Regions from separate parts of the Microcystis ichthyoblabe FBCC-A1114 genome, predicted to be linked through region 1. Evidence: predicted binding sites of a transcription regulator. Region 1 holds the regulator's gene; each other region holds the start of a gene.

What was found. The regulator NtcA, encoded in region 1, controls nitrogen genes in cyanobacteria. The targets are predictions, from matches to a motif close to TTTGTANCNNNNGNTACAAA.
Region 2: a site for NtcA is predicted at 4,354-4,373, ahead of ACQY1Y_RS14510 (ferredoxin--nitrite reductase). Genes of this name have one in related genera too.
Region 3: a site for NtcA is predicted at 743-762, ahead of ACQY1Y_RS00600 (DUF4278 domain-containing protein). Genes of this name have one in related genera too.

Annotation. Positions count from the first base shown of each region.
Region 1 is NZ_CP191408.1:1,850,002-1,855,909, forward strand. Features, by position in the region: gene ACQY1Y_RS08935 (ATP-binding protein) at 260-1,504, shown strand; gene ACQY1Y_RS08940 (Uma2 family endonuclease) at 1,551-2,126, shown strand; gene ACQY1Y_RS08945 (Uma2 family endonuclease) at 2,206-2,790, shown strand; gene ACQY1Y_RS08950 (DUF3084 domain-containing protein) at 2,804-4,291, opposite strand; gene ntcA (global nitrogen regulator NtcA) at 4,299-4,976, opposite strand; gene fabI (enoyl-ACP reductase FabI) at 5,191-5,908, shown strand, end outside.
Region 2 is NZ_CP191408.1:3,020,387-3,026,294, forward strand. Features, by position in the region: gene ACQY1Y_RS14485 (GNAT family N-acetyltransferase) at 342-812, shown strand; gene ACQY1Y_RS14490 (sensor histidine kinase) at 748-1,605, opposite strand; gene ACQY1Y_RS14495 (L-threonylcarbamoyladenylate synthase) at 1,560-2,147, opposite strand; gene ACQY1Y_RS14500 (GIY-YIG nuclease family protein) at 2,341-2,868, shown strand; gene trpD (anthranilate phosphoribosyltransferase) at 3,087-4,121, shown strand; gene ACQY1Y_RS14510 (ferredoxin--nitrite reductase) at 4,545-5,908, shown strand, end outside.
Region 3 is NZ_CP191408.1:124,998-130,905, reverse strand. Features, by position in the region: gene ACQY1Y_RS00610 (AI-2E family transporter) at 1-349, opposite strand, end outside; gene ACQY1Y_RS00605 (hypothetical protein) at 371-544, opposite strand; gene ACQY1Y_RS00600 (DUF4278 domain-containing protein) at 854-1,246, shown strand; gene ACQY1Y_RS00595 (DUF4276 family protein) at 1,382-1,972, opposite strand; gene ACQY1Y_RS00590 (AAA family ATPase) at 1,972-3,120, opposite strand; gene ACQY1Y_RS00585 (IS630-like element ISMae24 family transposase) at 3,202-4,200, shown strand; gene ACQY1Y_RS00580 (geranylgeranyl reductase family protein) at 4,485-5,621, shown strand; gene aroB (3-dehydroquinate synthase) at 5,598-5,908, opposite strand, start outside.

The DNA.
Region 1 (5,908 bases):
TTTAACTTATCACACAGAACCTAGAAGAGCCTTCTCCTGACTCCCCAAAAGGAAAACCTTGTACCTCATCTCAAGAAATCTGGGGAATTAGTCGGTAGGTATTTTCCCTTTTTTAACCTTAATTTTGCAAAGATTAACCTATCTTGATATAATAACAACTGATTGGCATTCCCTTAGCTACAGGACGGCAATTATTAAATCGAATTAGGAATTACAAAAAAACAGCCATGAAATGTTAGTTATTAGTGGAGAATAAAAAATGATTTCTGAAATTTACCAAAAAGTCAGCTTGTTAGTTTTGTATCAAGGGGTTTTTGATAATGCTATTGGCAAGGCATTTATTACCCTATTATCTACGGATAATATTGCCGATTTTCTTAAAGCCTATGGTCAATGGTTTCAAGCTTTAGCATCTAAAGATATCAGTTGGAATGATTTTCTAGTCGAACAAATTTTATTAGATGACAATCCCTTTAGTCAACAGGTACAGAAAAAAAGTTTTTGGGAGTTACCCGAATCTTTAATTAATGGCGTGAAACAGGATTTATCTATCCTTCAATCTCTCTATAATTCTAGCATTTATAGCCTCAGCAATTCGACAATTTTTGAACAAATTAAATTTCTCAGTTTCCCCGCTTGGGAAATGGACAATAAATTAGAAAGTTTTTTACATTCCGGTTTAGATTGGAGGGAATTAGTTGAAGATTTAGCAGATTATTATCGCGAATGTGGTACGGGAATTTTTGCCCGTTATCAAGCTTTAAAGTGGCAAGAAGGTCGATTACAAGGAATTACTCATCCCGATCCCGTGCAGATTCAAGAAATAGTCGGTTATGAAATGCCCAAGGAAACCTTGATTAAAAACACTGAGTTTTTATTAGCAGGTTATCCCGCTTTAAATGTGCTACTCTATGGCAGTCGTGGTTCGGGAAAATCCTCTCTAGTCAAGGGATTATTGCAAAAATACCATAGTCAAGGATTGCGCTTAATTGAAGTGGCCAAATCCCAATTAAAAGACCTACCATTAATTATTGAAATTCTGCGATATTTACCGCAAAAATTTATTATCTTTGTCGATGATTTATCCTTTGAAGAAGACGATGAAGCTTTTAAAGCTTTAAAGGTTGTTTTAGAGGGAAGTATCACCGCTAGACCGAAAAATGTCGTAGTTTATGCCACTTCTAATCGCCGACATTTAGTCAGAGAATTTTTTGCCGATCGACCCCGACCAAAAGATGGGGATGAAGTGCATAATTGGGACACAGTACAAGAAAAATTATCCTTTAGTGATCGCTTTGGTTTAACCCTAACTTTTGAACCAGCTAATCAAGAAAAGTATCTGGAAATAGTGCGTCATTTAGCCAGTTTAGCTAAATTAAAAATTAGCTTAGAAGACTTAGAATTTCGTGCCAAACAATGGGCAACCCAACATAATGGGCGATCGGGAAGAACTGCCAGACAATTTGTTGATTTTCTCCAAGGGGAATTAGAATTAAATAGGTAGCATTAATTGTGTTATGATTAAATAAAAGAATATCTAATCTGGAAAAATGTTGACTCAATCTCCTCCCAAAACCCTCAGCTTAGAAGAATATCGTAATTTAGAAACCATTGCCGAGGTTAAACACGAATATCACGACGGGGAAATTATCGAGATGACAGGGGGAAGCATCAATCATAATAGTATTCTCATTAATCTTATTGTCCTGCTAAAATTAGCTTTAAGAGGAACTAATTATCGTCTTCAATCTAGCGATCTACGTCTATGGATACCCCAGTATAATCGCGGTTTATACCCAGATTTAATGATCATTGCTGGGGAACCATTATTTAGTGATAATCGCAACGATGAAATTTTAAATCCCTGTGTAATTATCGAAGTTTTATCCCCTTCCACCTCTAGTTATGATCGGGGTGATAAATTTCGTTATTATCGTTCTATACCCCAATTAAACCAATATCTTCTCGTCAGTCAAGGGGAGATATTAATAGAATCCTATAGCAAAACCTCAGAAAATAATTGGTTGCTGCAAGAATACACCCAAGCAAGGGGAATTATATCCCTAGATTCTTTAGGAATTAGCTTAAATCTTGCCGATATTTACGAAGGAGTTGATTTTAATTGAAGAATAATTGATGAATGATAACCTTTTTTCTGTGATCTAGGTTATAATCGGGAGGATTAAAAATTCTGTGACAGAGAAAATGCTAACTCGATCTCCTACCAAAACCCTCAGCTTAGAAGAATATCGTAATTTAGAAACTAGAGCGGAAACTAAACAGGAATATCACGACGGAGAAATTATCGAGATGACAGGGGGAAGCATCAATCATAATCGACTGGTACGCAATTTAATTCGCTTGTTAGACAATGCTTTAAGGAAAACTATTTATGAAGTCTTTCCCAGTGATTTACGACTATGGATACCCCAGTATAATCGCGGTTTATACCCAGATTTAATGATCATTGCTGGGGAACCATTATTTAGTGATAATCGCAACGATGAAATTTTAAATCCCTGTGTAATTATCGAAGTTTTATCCCCTTCCACCTCTGGTTATGATCGGGGTGATAAATTTCGTTATTATCGTTCTATACCCCAATTAAACCAATATCTTCTCGTCAGTCAAGAGGAGATACTAATAGAATCCTATAGCAAAACCTCGGAAAATAATTGGTTACTGCAAGAATACACCCCAGCAAGGGGAATTATATCCCTAGATTCTTTAGGAATTAGCTTAAATCTTGCCGATATTTACGAAGGAGTTGATTTTAATCTCAAATCCTAACTTTAGCTATCTTTTAAGAAGACGTACTAAAAACAATTTTACCATCTTTTACCGCTACTAAACGCAAAGTTAAAGGTCCAGATGTATTAGTTTTACTAGCAGCAACTGCCTCAAGTGTCTCGATAGAATTACCCGACTTTTTCACTTGACCAATAAAGTTAACTACCGTAGTTAATAAACCATCTTCCACTTGAATTGACCCTAAAACTCCCGCACTTCTAGCGCGAAATTGAGCCGAAGCTAAGAGTAAATCTAATCGCTTTTGTAGGTCTTCTTCTGTCATATTTTGGGGATCAATAGAAACGGTAGCGATCACCTGTTTCTCCTCAAAAACTCTTTGATTGGGAACCACATCAGCAAAGACACGAATCTCGCTTTCTCCTAAGACATAATTACCTGCGGAAAGGATTCTCACCACATATTCTTTACCGTCCTGTAATTGTTGACTTAACTGTTCTACCTGTGCTTTTGTGATCTTAACTAAACGCTGGTCAAAATTAGGCTGATTCGGTTGGGTGGCACGGATAGCATTTATATTCGCTTCCCGCAATAACTTATCAATAACAGCGACAATAGCTTGGGGATCGACAATACGAAAAGCTCCAAAAGATAACACCTGTCCCCGGAAAATAGCGATTTGTTTTTCCCGCAATTCTTGATAGGTTTGATAGTATTGTTCTAAAACTTCCACTTCCCGCTTAAGAAAAGCCATTTGGGTTTCTAAATCTTTTAATTTTCCCTCGCGCTGTTCCAAAGCAAAATTTTTATCCACAATCGATCGATCGAGTTCTCCAATACGTTGATCCCGGCGATCAATTTCTAGCTGTAGGGTTTTTTGTTGAGTTTCCAACTGTTGAAGTCGCGCTTGTCTGGTTGTTAATAATTTTTGTTGATTAGCTAACTCTTTATCTCTAACTTGAACGGTGGTTTGTAGTTGATTGATCTGACTAGAAAGAATTGATTTTTGTTGGGACAATTGATCCCGTTGACTGGTTAACTGTGCCTTTTGATTAGTTAAAATGACTCGTTCATTATTTAAATTAGCCACTTCCTTGCGAAACTTTTCCAACTGTCCCGAAACTAATCGCAAACGTTGACGAGAAGCTTGATAATTTTTATTAAGAACCTCTAGACGTTTCTGCACAGCTATCTGTTCACTTTTAGCCGTTTTTAAAGCCTTTTCCACTCGATTTTTTTGTTCGGTGGTTTTTCTTACCTGACTTTCTAAATCTTTGATAGCGGCACGACGTTCATTTAACAGGCGATCCAGTTCAAAAACCCCTTGACGCAGGGATTTACTAGAAGCAAATAAGACAATTAAAGTCGAACCGGCGATCAAAATTCCCGTTACAATCGTCATCAAAGTTGCGGTTTGTTTCGGACGCAGATTAAATAAACGCATCCTTTTCTTACCGATACGGCTACCTATGCGATCGCCAACCGCAGCTATCAGACCACCTAAAACCACGATGGCCAAAACTAAAATATAAGCGCTAGTCATCCAGAATTTAGGTAAATTGTTGACTGAGAGCGACGGGATTATGGACGGTAATTTTCTTCTTGTAAATTGAGACCATTTCTTGATCCCGCAGCTCTCCCAATAAACGGGTGACAGTGACGCGGGTAGAACCGATCGCTTCTGCGATCGCTTGGTGAGACAATTTTAGATCCACCCGGATGCCATCGGTGGTGGGAACCCCAAAATCACGACAGAGAATTAATAAAAAACTGACCAAACGTGAACCCATATCCCGGTGAGCTAAGGTTTCGATCATCATTTCCGTTTGCAGAATCCGCGAGGACAAACCCTGCAGCATCAACATTGATAAATCGGGATTATTGCGGAGGGATCTTTCTACCTGCTCGATCGGGGCCGAGAGTAATTCTACCGGAGTAAAAGCCACGGCATGATAAAAACGATCCGATCGCTGACCAGTCAGTAAGGATAGCACACCAAAGACGCTATTTTCCCGCAGTAGAGCCACGGTAATTTCCTCTCCCGCTTCATAGACTCGCGATAACTTAACGGCTCCTTTCAGCAAAAAATAGACTCTTTCGGCGGGATCTCCCGGGAAAAAGATCGTTTTGCCACGCTCGAACAACTCCACCACCGGGGGGAAATTGCCGCTGCCGATTCGACGGAACACATCTGCTAGGGGTTTATCTTGTATTAATGATAAGTCCATCTCACATCCAAAAAAGGGGAAAATTGTTTTTATTATCCAACGAGTGTCACCTCTATTAAACACAACCGCTCGCTAAACTGGGAAAAGTTTTGGGCGCTTTTTGCCAGACAATAGGGGAGGGGTGATCATTGCTGCCCCGTTATCTGTATCCCTATTATACCGAATCTCGCTGGGGTCGGCTATTGGGGAGATTTTTGTAAGAGAAACGAGAACTATGTTAGATTTAACGGGAAAAAACGCCCTAGTGACAGGAATTGCCAATAATCGCTCGATCGCTTGGGGAATTGCTCAACAACTCCATCAAGCTGGTGCAAATATCGGTGTCACCTATCTCCCCGACGAAAAAGGCCGTTTTGAGAAAAAAGTGCGAGAATTGGCCGATGAACTTAATCCCGCTTTTTATGTCCCCTGCGATGTCCAAAATGACCAACAGGTAGAAGATACTTTCGCTACAGTGGCGGAAAAATGGGGTAAACTGGATATTTTGATTCACTGTCTCGCTTTTGCCGATAAAGAGGGTTTAACGGGCGATTTTACCGCCATCCCCCGGGAAGCTTTCACTAAATCCCTAGATATTAGCACTTTTTCCCTAACCCGTCTAGCGCGATCGGCTAAACCCTTGATGACGGAAGGGGGAAGTATTATCACTCTTACCTATCTCGGCGGTGTCAAGGTAATTCCTAACTATAATTTAATGGGGGTGGCAAAAGCCGGTTTAGAAATGAGTGTTCGCTATTTAGCTGCGGAATTAGGTGGCCAAAAGATCCGAGTTAATGGTATTTCTGCCGGTCCAATTCGCACCTTAGCATCTTCGGCCGTGGGGGGAATTCTTGATATGATCCATCATGTGGAAGAAATCGCTCCTTTACATCGCACCGTGACACAAATTGAGGTAGGAAATACGGCCGCTTTTTTAGCCAGTGATCTTTCTA
Region 2 (5,908 bases), 1.2 Mb from region 1:
TATTTGGTAAGAGACTTAATTGATTAGTTCGTTCAGGAGCGAAAACAATTGACAAAAATCACCAAATGCTTTTTTCTGCAAGGGTTTCATCCCTTAAAACTCCCGTCATGGCATCACACAAACCGAAGAACCATCAGTGAACTGAAAACTCTCATCTGATAACTGATAACTGATCACTGATCACTGATTAATAACTTGTCAAGAAATCACGATAAATCAACTAGAGATTATCTGAGGCATTGAGTATAATTAGACACATAGATTAGGGGAAATTGCTCATAAATCAGTCCGATCGAGCGTGAATCCTCTTTTATTTTTTAGTCTTAGACTAAGGAAATATCATGGTTGATTGTAGTCAGATTCAGTTTGACGAGGATAAAAGCAAGATAGATTTATTGCAACTACGAGAATTATTTAATTTAACCGCATTTTGGGCAATAGATCGCCGTTTAGAAGATTTAGAAACCGCAATTGACTATAGTGATCCGGTGGTGACGGTGTGGAATGAGCGGCAATTAATTGGTTTTGCTCGGGCCACTTCTGACGGCATTTATCGGGCAACTATTTGGGATGTGATTGTTCATCCCGATTATCAGGGGGCCGGTTTAGGACGTAAATTAGTAGAAACAGTTTTGGCCCATCCCCGAATAAATCGGGTGGAAAGAGTCTATTTGATGACTACTAACCAACAACAATTTTACCAGCGCATTGGTTTCCAAAGCAACGCCACCACGACGATGGTATTATTTAATCGTTATCCCGAGGAGTTTTCCTGTCCGGCGATCGAGGTAAAGAAAAAACGATCTCTGTGAGCTTGTCCTGACTATTGTTATCGATTCGATCTAAGCTCATTTCCCCCCCCGATACTTCGATAATGCCTTTCGCTAACTGGAATTTAAGACTAGGAGAAAAGCCAAGAACTTGAGTAAATTGTTTGACTTCTTCTGGCTTTGATTCTAAACTCAAGGATGAAATTTCTGGCATTGGCCAGAGAGGGATTTCCCCCGTAAACTCTAGACTAATAGTGACTTTTTTCTCGTCAAGAGCGCTTACGGATATACAAATAGAGCCACTTCCTGGGTTGGCGATCGCTGCATCGACGAGAAGAACAAGAGCGGAGGATAAACATTGATAATCGGCAATAATAGCAATATCATCAGTTAAAGGGCTAAATTTAAGCTGAATATTGCGATTAGCTGCCTGTAAATAGGTTAAACTTGCCCAATCTTGCCAGAGTTTAGTTAAAGAAAAAATTTCTCGCTCCAGAGGTATAGTACCCGACTCTAGCTTCGAGAGATTAATCATCTCATCGAGCATTGCCATCAGTTTACGGCCTGCCAGTTGTCCCTGGGCGATAAATTCCCTTTCTTCGGCCGGACTTTCACAAAGATCGGCGAGAATCATTTGATGGAGACTGATCATACTGCTCAATGGCGATCGCAATTCGTGGGCAACCCGTCCCAAAAAACTGCTTTTGAGGTGATTAATTGCCACAGCCATCTGATAAGCGAGACGAGTTTGCTGTAATTCCCGTTTTAAAGCGTCAATATCGTCCATATTTACAGAAAAACTGCCCCTTGTCGTAAGATATCCCATCTTTGACATTGCCAACGTGCGACGGTGGAGGGTTGTCCACTATTGATTATTCCCCATGCTTGCCTTTCTGTGGGTGCTAACACCGTCACCGAGGGAAAAGTAGTCATAATCGCTTCTGGAGTTAATAAAGGCTCTTGTCCTGACAGATTAGCACTTGTGGTCGCTAAAACACCAGTTCGACCGAGAATTTCTCTTGCGATCGCATGAGCAGGAACTCGGACACCAATCGTGCTAGGATCCTTTGGGTTAAGAACTTTTGGTACTTTTTCAGAAGCGGGTAAAACCAAAGTTAGGGAGCCGGGCCAGTATTTTTCGGTCATTTGCCGCCAAATTTCCCTTTCTTCCTGATTTCCCTTGACATAATCCCATAAATCTGCTGCTGAGGCCGCCATGAGAATTAAAGGTTTATCAAAAGTCCGTTTTTTAGCGGCAAAAACTAAGGCAGCATAGGGGGGAGAAACCGCTAAAGCGGGGACTGTATCCGTGGGAAAAGAAACCACCTGACCACTTAGGGCTGCGTGAACAATTTCGTTAAGAGAAGCAGTAGGCATTGAGAATTGATCATTTTTGGGGACTAATTTAGCCTAAGACTTTTTGGTACAATTTTAAACGGGTAGGGTTGATTCATGAATCAACCCTACCTTGAATCAACCCTACCTTGAATCAATCCTACTTGATCAGCGGTGGATCTGAAAGTTTTTAACACCTACCTACTTATCTCCAACCAATTAGCGACGATTAATTATGAATGAGTCTGATACTTTGGCTAATCTCGAACAATTAGAATACATTCCCTACCTAGATGCCACCGGTAATATCTGTGTTGATTTCCAGGGAAAAATCGGGGTTTATGCCATTTTTGATCGAGAACAAGTCTTAGAGTTTGTCGGCTATTCTCGTGATATTTATCTCAGTTTAAAACAACATCTTGCCCGACAGCCTCAAGCTTGTTATTGGCTAAAAATACAGGTGATTGAGCGTCCTAATCGAACTATTCTCGAATCGATTAAACAAGCTTGGCTAAGAGAAAGTCAGGCAGTAATCAGCAATGAAAAACTCTGGACAGAACCAATTGATGCTAAATTAGCCATGACTGAGACAGAAAAAGAAATTTATCAAAGTGCTGACGAATTGGGGCAAATCAAGTTATTAAAACAGGTATCCAGACGAGTAGAAAACGATGTTTTATCAACTCTAGAAAAACGGGGAGTACAGATGGAAATTCGTTTTAATCCCAAGTTAAAAGAACAGGGTTTGCTCGATTTGAAGTAAAAATTAAGTAGGTAGGCGTTAAAAGTTATCAGATGCCCCCCTTATCAAGGGGGGACTAAGGGGGGATCGGCACCCCCCTTATCAAGGGGGGCAGGGGGGATCGAACCTAAAATTCATTTTTAATTTAATTATAACCAGCTACTTACTAGGAGCGATCGATTCTCCAGACAAACCGCTATGATAGTATATCGCCCCATCCCCACACCAATGGAACAGCGATGACCACTCCAGACTGGCCAAACCTACTGCAGCAACTACTCGATCAAAAATCCCTTTCCCTTAACCAAGCTGAAGAATTAATGACCGGATGGTTAAACGGCCAGATTCCGGAAGTTTTATCGGGGGCGATGTTAGCGGCTTTGCAAGCAAAAGGAGTCTCGGCCGCCGAATTAGCGGGAATGGCCGGAGTTTTACGGCAACAATCTCGCTTAGAAGACCCTAAACCCCATACTACTCCCGTTATCGATACCTGTGGCACCGGCGGTGACGGGGCCTCAACCTTTAATATTTCCACTGCCGTGGCTTTTGTGGCGGCCGCTGGGGGCGCAAAAGTGGCTAAACACGGCAATCGCTCGGCCTCCAGCAAGGTCGGTTCGGCCGATGTTTTAGAATATCTTGGGGTTAATTTAAGCGCCCCTAGCGAGAAAGTGGCGGCGGCTTTAGATGGGGTGGGAGTGACCTTTCTTTTTGCCCCCGGTTGGCATCCAGCCCTGAAAAGTGTGGCTAATCTCCGCAAAACCCTGAAAGTTCGCACGGTTTTTAATCTTCTGGGTCCTCTAGTTAATCCTCTCCGTCCCACAGGTCAAGTTATCGGGGTTTATGACCAGCAATTTCTCACCCCGATGGCCACAGCTTTGGCACAAATGGGAACCCCAAAGGCGATTATTGTTCACGGCCGGGAAAAACTCGACGAGGTGGGGTTGGGAGATCTGACCGATATGGCTTTATTAAATAATGGCGAGGTGATTTCGTCGGCAATCGATCCCTTGTCAATTTCTATCCCTAGAGCCAGTTTAAATGCCCTTAAAGGCGGGGAAGTGCCAGAAAATGCCGAAATCCTCAAAAATGTTCTGCAAGGGGGGGGAACGCCCGCTCAACGGGATGCTGTGGCGATTAATGCCGCTCTTGCCCTACAGGTGGCAGAAAAGGTCACTTTTGGCGATCATACTGCTGGTTTCGCCCTCGCACGCGAGATTTTAGCCAGTGGGTTAGCTTGGCAAAAATTAGAGGAGTTGGTTAAGTTTCTCGCTTAGGAAAATTCAGAGGAGATAGGGTGATAGGGTTTTGGGGTGATAGGGTTTTGGGGTGATAGGGTGATGAGACAGCTTCCCCACTTCCCCCCACCTCCCCACTTCCCCACATCCCCACTTCATAATTCATAATTCATAATTCATAATTTACAATTCCCTGCTCCCTTCCCTCCACACCCCACCTCAATGCACTTACTGCATGATATAAATGCTTAAACACGATGGTGAGCGAATTTCTGTTACAAACAATACAAAATCACCCAAGTTAAAACGAATTAAATAACAAATAGAGACTAGGTAAATTACTAAATTTTTGCTAATGACGACGGTATTTTAAAGAATACTTATTGTTAAATCCCGATTTCTTCATTTCTAACCCGCACCAACTAGAACAATTACACCCACAAATCAGAAGGAGATAGATTCATGGTACAAGCACCTGAAAAAGATGGAACAACTCTCAATAAATTCGAGAAATTTAAAGCCGAGAAAGACGGATTAGCCATTAAAGATGAACTAGATCATTTTGCCCAAATCGGTTGGGAAGCGATGGATAAAACCGATTTAGAACATCGCTTAAAATGGGTGGGGGTTTTTTATCGTCCTGTCACCCCGGGTAAGTTCATGATGCGTTTACGGGTTCCTAACGGCATTATTAGCAGTGAGCAAATGCGCGTTTTAGGGGAAATTGTGCAGCGTTACGGCGATGATGGTAATGCCGATATTACCACTCGTCAGAACTTACAATTACGCGGTATTCGTATCGAAGATATTCCTGATATTTTCCAACGACTAAAATCCGTGGGCATGACTTCGGTACAATCGGGCATGGATAATGTCAGAAATATTACCGGTTCACCCATGGCAGGACTAGACGCAGATGAATTAATTGACACCAGGGAATTAGTCCAAAAAGTCCAAGATATGATTACCAACTACGGTCAAGGTAATTATCAATTTAGCAATCTGCCCCGCAAATTTAATATTGCCATCGAGGGGTGCCGGGATAACTCGGTTCATGCGGAAATTAACGATATTGCCTTTGTTCCTGCCTATAAAGAAGGAGAATTAGGCTTTAATGTCGTGGTGGGTGGCTTTTTCTCGGCTAAACGCTGTGAAGCGGCAATTCCCATGAATGTTTGGGTGAGACCTAATCAGGAGGTGGTGGATTTATGCCGAGGGATTTTAGAAGTTTACCGCGATAACGGATTGCGTGCCAATCGTCAAAAATCCCGTTTAATGTGGTTAATTGATGAGTGGGGAATCGAGGAATTCCGCACGCGGGTGGCTAATCAGTTAGGTTATCCCTTGGCAACGGCAGCCGAAAAAGACGCTATTGACTGGGAAAAACGGGATCATTTAGGAGTTTTTCCCCAAAAACAGGAGGGATTGAGCTATATCGGTCTTTGTGTTCCCGTTGGTCGTCTATTTGCCGATGATATGTTCGATTTAGCCCGGATTGCCGAAGTGTATGGCAGCGGAGAATTGCGTTTAACTGTGGAACAAAACGTGATTATCCCGAATATAGCGGCTGAAAATGTGGCGACTCTTTTAACCGAGCCTTTACTGGTTAAGTTTACCCCCAATCCCGCACCTTTACAACGAGCGCTCGTTTCCTGTACGGGGGCGCAATTCTGCAATTTTGCCCTGATTGAAACCAAAAATAAGGCTGTGGACTTGATTCGTCAGTTAGATGCTGAATTAAATATCCCCCGGGGTGTGCGTATGCACTGGACTGGTTGCCCTAACTCCTGCGGACAACCCCAAGTGGCCGATATCGGTTTGATGGG
Region 3 (5,908 bases), 1.7 Mb from region 1:
GAAAGACAGTGGCCAGACTAGGATCGAGATAATCCTCAAGACGATGCACTTGTCCCCAGAGTCTTTCTATCGCTTGGGGTAATAAACTAAATAATTGGCGAAATTGTTGGACTAAAGCGGGTATAATTACTAAAAAAATACCGATAATACCAATAAAGAAGCCAAAAAGGGTGATAATTAGGGCGTAGGAACGCTTCAGGTGATGACGCTGCCACCAAGTCACAGCCAAATTTAAAATCTGAGCCAGAAGAATCGCCATCAATAATAATAAAAGAATCTGTCGAATCTGCCAGAGAATCAACAGACAAAAGACTAACAGGACTAAACCGAAGCTGCTGCCAAAAGTCATGATGAGTAAGGAGAAAAATTCCTAATCAGTTATTGTCCGTCTCCAGAGGGCAAAAACCGTGAGCAGAAAAGGAGTAAAAACCAGAATTAAAGTGTTAAGAGGACCAGGAGCGATCGATAATAAAGGGGCAAGATATTTAATTCCCAGGGAAATTAAAGCCGATATCAAGATTATTTTGATAATAAAGCCGCTCATAGATGAATGTTTAGGGGACACCAGCACTATCTTATCCCTGAAGAGGTTAAAAATTGCTCAAAATCTGGCAATCATCCCCCTTAATCCTCAAATCCCTAGAGGCTCCTTTGGTGGGCAACCAAACTCAGCCGGAAAAGGATACTATGGCCAACCAGAAAATATTAAATTTTTATAAAGTTTTTTCAATTTCCCTAACAAAATGTAAAAATAGATACAGAATAAGAAATAAGATCTTTTCGTTTGTTGACCCTAAATAGGGACGACAAGGGGGATTAAAGTCACTTTAAAGCATTGCAGGGAGTCAGTGATATTATGTTAGCCTATCGAGGAGTTAAGTACGAAAGGGATTCTCTCCCCTTGGAGATGAAGACTGGAGATATCGGGGGTAAATATCGAGGTCAAGACTGGAATCACCATTATCCTCGCCATATGCTCCAATTAGAGCCGAAACTGCATCGTCAGTATCGTGGGGTTGCCTACAGCACCCGTCCTCATCTTGCTGGACAAGTCATCCCAAGCACTTGTCCGTTGCCGGTTGTCAAACCCCCTATTGTCGTCCAAGAGGAAACCCTTTCTAGCGTCCATCTGAGCAATATTCGTCTTCGTCTGGAACGTCGTTTACAAATCGCTCAAGAGAATGGGGATGAAACCCTCGTTAATCTCTTGAAAAAAGAATCCCAAGACTTAGCCTTAAACTGCTAGATTAGCGGTTTTTTTACCACTTTCCCCCCGGCAAAACCGGGGGGAATATTTTTGGGCGCAAAAATCTTATCGATAGAAATTATCACCCTGGTTAGGAGTTTACAGGCTTTTAATTATATTAGGTCGAGGTCTATTTTAGTTCTGGTTCGGATTGGGGCGTTGTATCATTTCCACAACATTTTTGATACCTTGGATAAAAGTTTGAAAACTACGCGATTTATTTTCAGTTAGGGAAAGATGGGGGGCAATCTGTTTAGAGTGGGTTCCTGCATAATACTCTTTCACTAGCTTTTTTAATTCTTGTTTGGCCGAGTTAAGCAGGTCCGGTTCTCTGTATTTACTTTTATTTTGTTTTTGGCCGAGACTATTTAAATTATACGCCTTGGCCACCGCTGCTAAATCTCCCAGAAACCAAGATTCTAATTCATGGCAAATAATCCGAATTAAGACTTGAGCATCACTGGCATTTTGACAAATTTCTCCTAGGTCTTTTTTGAGTTTTTGACAGTCGTGGGAATCCTGATCATGGACAATAATAAATTTGGTATTGGGACTAGATTTATTGAAAGCTTTGAGTTTTATAGGAATAGATTTTGCTAGGTCTTGTTTACCTTGATGACTAATACATATATAGCTTATTTCTGGGGGAATAAGTTTAGGCAAAAGTTCTTCTAACACATTTTTTATAGATGACTCTTCTAACAAAAATACGATATCATAGTTCATTAGGGTTCTACTCCTTCAAACCAGCCTTGATTCCAAAGATAGCCGGGTAAATCGCCTTCCGCTACTAAGTTTTTGAGGATTTCGTTATCGGCAGCCCTATGGATTTGGGTGATACCTTGGGATTTAATTAGCCAGAAAATACTAGCTAGTGGAACCGCATTGATAAAATCGGGGGAGTGGCTAGAAACAAATACCTGACCCCCCTGATCGCTATAGTGGGCGAATTCTTCGGCTAGTTCTTTTAATAAAGTAGGATAAAGTTGGTTTTCTGGTTCTTCGACACAGAGTAGGGGATGAGGATTGGGATCGAATAGTAATATTAAATAAGCGAACATTTTCATAGTCCCGTCAGAAACATAGCGATCAATAAAAGGATCTTTAAAGGCCTGATCTTGAAAACGTAAAATCAAGCGACCGTCTTCGGTTTCTTTGGCTTCCACAGAGGAAATACCCGGAACTCGTTGTTTCATTTTTTCGAGAATTTGCTGAAAAATTTCGGGATATTGTTGATAAATATATTGAGCAACTGTAGCTATATTGTCGCCAGTGGGGGATAAGTGTTCAGCGTAAGATATTTCTTTACTTCCTCTAGCTTCGCTAATATGAAAGTCAGAAACGTGCCAATTTTCAATCAGAGAACGAAAGGCTGTAGCGGCTTTAAAACGTTGAAATTGTCCTAATCCTTTGATTGCTAGTATGTCGTTAGATTCTAGCTGTTGTTCTTCTCGATCGAGTTCTTTATCCGGTTTGCTAAAATCTTCTTCGTTGGTGATAGCATATCCTTGACCAAGTTGAAAATCTAAAAAATGAAAAGGTTTACCGTGTTCACCCCTTTTATAGCGAAGTATTTCGCGTTTGATAACGGGGCGATTATTGTTTTGTCCAATTATGATTTGATAAGTAACCAGACGTTCTGTATCTAAGATTTTCATGCGAAATTGCAGATCGATTTCAATATCTTCCTGTTCTTGACCTCTAGTGATAATTTCTCTATAACCGCCGCGAATTTGTAAAGCTTGGCGAATGTTGTTTTTGAGGGCATCTCGCAGAAAACCAAAAATATCAAATAGAGTAGATTTTCCCGTGCCGTTAGCTCCAATAATCACACAAAAAGGGGGAATATCTCTTATGTGTATGTTTTTAAACATAAGTAGTCATGCAAAATTAATTACCCAAATAAAAAATTAAGAAGTATAATACATAAAAAAACGAAGCAGCAGGAAAATACAATGAGATTGATTAGAGACCTAAACCCCGAGAGCCAGAAAATGCTAGAGAGAATTTATCGAGCTAGTAAACATCATCAAGTAAGAGAGCGAGCGAAATGTATACTCTTAAGTTTTCAGGGAACCACGATAGAAGAATTGAGCGGAATATTTGGAGTTACGAGAAAGACCATCTATAATTGGTTGACGGCCTGGGAAGATAGAAAACTAATTGGTTTCTATAATCGTCGAGGAAGAGGGAGAAAACCTAAATTGACAGAAGCACAAGGTCAACAAGTTATTGACTGGGTAAAAGAAGAACCGAAAAGCTTAAAAAAAATCCAGATAAAAATTGTAGAAGAATGGAAATTAACCGTAAGCAAAGACACGATAAAAAGACTCATAAAAAAAATCAACATGAGGTGGAAAAGGGTGAGAAGAGGGGTCGCCAAAACCCCTGATGAGTGGGAGCTTGAGGTCAAACTACCTATTTTAGAAGAACTAAAAAAACAGGAAAAAAGAGGAGAGATTGAGATAGGATATTTGGATGAAATGGGATGGGATTCAAAGCCTTGTATTCCTTACGCTTGGCAAGAAGAAAAAACCACGATAAAGTTACCACCAATTGAAGGTAAAAGACTAAATATTTTAGGAATAATGAAACGAGATAATCAATTATTTTATGAGACACAGGTCGGAACGGTTACTAGCGAGATAGTTATTAATTTTCTGGATAAATATTGCCAAAATATACAGAAAAAAACTGTCATAATAATTGACCAAGCTTCCATTCATACCAGCGAGGCATTTATGGAGAAACTTGAGGAATGGGAAAAGAAAAATTTGAAAATATTTTGGTTGCCCACTTATTCACCTCATTTAAATTTAATTGAAATATTATGGAGATTTTTAAAATATGAATGGATTGAATTTAGCGCCTATAAAGACCGAAAGAGCCTCCTCGCTTACGTTAAAAAAGTGCTGGACAATTTTGGAGGCGAGTATGTAATTAATTTTGCCTAGGTACTTACGATAGTTTTTTATTTTAATAGAAACAATTTTCATGATATAATCGAGCCGTTATAGTTTTTTTGATTATACGATTGATCAGGTGAAGATAATTGATCAATTCGCCAAAAAAGCCAGAGATTAGACTCTCTTGGACATTGGGGGGTAAATCAGCTAGAAACTAGAGAAGCAAGCTCAACAATCACAGAATCCCGTCTTAGCTTCACCAGACTCAACACAAGTTGCCCAAAATAGCGTAAATTGTCTATAAATTTGTTCAACGACTTAAATTAGTACAAATGTTTGACTGTATTATCATCGGTGCGGGACCAGCAGGAGCGACGGCGGGTTATCATCTAGCTAAAAAGGGACGATCGATTCTGATCCTCGATAAAGCGAAATTACCCCGTTATAAACCCTGTGGTGGTGGGGTATCCCCAGCAATTAAGCAGTGGTTTGATTTTGATTTTACCCCCGTGATTGAGAATACCGTCACGCAAGTACAGTTTACTTGGAAACAGGGGGATGCCGTCACCACTAAGTTAAATATGCTAGAACCGATGTGGATGGTACAAAGGGATCGTTTCGATGATTTTTTAGGTCAACAGGCGATCGCAGTCGGGGCAACTATCCAAGATAACAGCGAAGTTACCCAGATCAAATTTGTCCAAGATCACTGGCAAGTTACCACATCTCAAGGAACATTTTCAGGCAAATATCTGATTGCTGCCGATGGTGTTAGGGGCAATACCAGTCGCTGGTTGGGATTACCAGCAAAAAACGAAGCGATCGGGGCTACTCTCGAAATTACTAACGCAGAAGCGACTATTCCCCCCCAAAAAGCTTTTTTTGATTTTGGTTCCCTAAAAAATGGTTATATCTGGGCTTTTCCCAAGTCTAATGGTTACACAATTAGCGGTGGTTGTTTTAAGGGCAGCATCAAATCCGAGGAGCTGAAAAAACAACTGTTAAATTATGCCCGTCAAAAGGGCTGGAATTTACAGGATTATCGCTATAGTGAGTATGCTTTAGCCCTTTGGAACGGAAATCAACCGCTACACGCCCAAAATGCCTTAATTACAGGGGAAGCGGCGGGGATTCTCGATCCGCTCATCGGAGAGGGTATCCGTCCGGCAATTTTGACGGGAGTTAAGGCAGCCGAGGCGATCGATCGAGCTTTAGCCGGAGATAATCGGGCTTTAGCGGGCTATAGTCGGATAATTAGGGAAGAATGGGGGGAAGATATGGCTTTAGCGGCCAAATTAGCCGGTTTATTCTATCAATTTACCCAAATCGCCTACAATGTCGCCGTTAAACGGCCGATCGCCAGTCAAATGATGGGACGTATTCTCGTGGGAGATTTAAAATACCGGGATGTTACGGAACAAGCGATGCAACAATTGAAAAAGCTTTTACTGCCCGGATTCGGTTGGTGATAACACCTCGCGCACCAGGGTGGGGGTGACTCGATCGCTAATGGTCACTTGGCCGATTGCCGTTGGTAAAATAAATCTAACCTTGCCATCTTTAACCTTTTTATCGGCAGTAAGAGCATTAACCATCTCATCGGCATTTAAAGGCGGCATACGGGTTTTTAAGGCGGCTTTTTCGATTAAATCGGTTTGACGTTGATTTTCCCCGGCGGTCCACATTCCCAGTTTAACAGCGATCGCTCCTGCCGCCACCATCCCCATCGCCACCGCTTCCCCGTGGTTAACGCTAG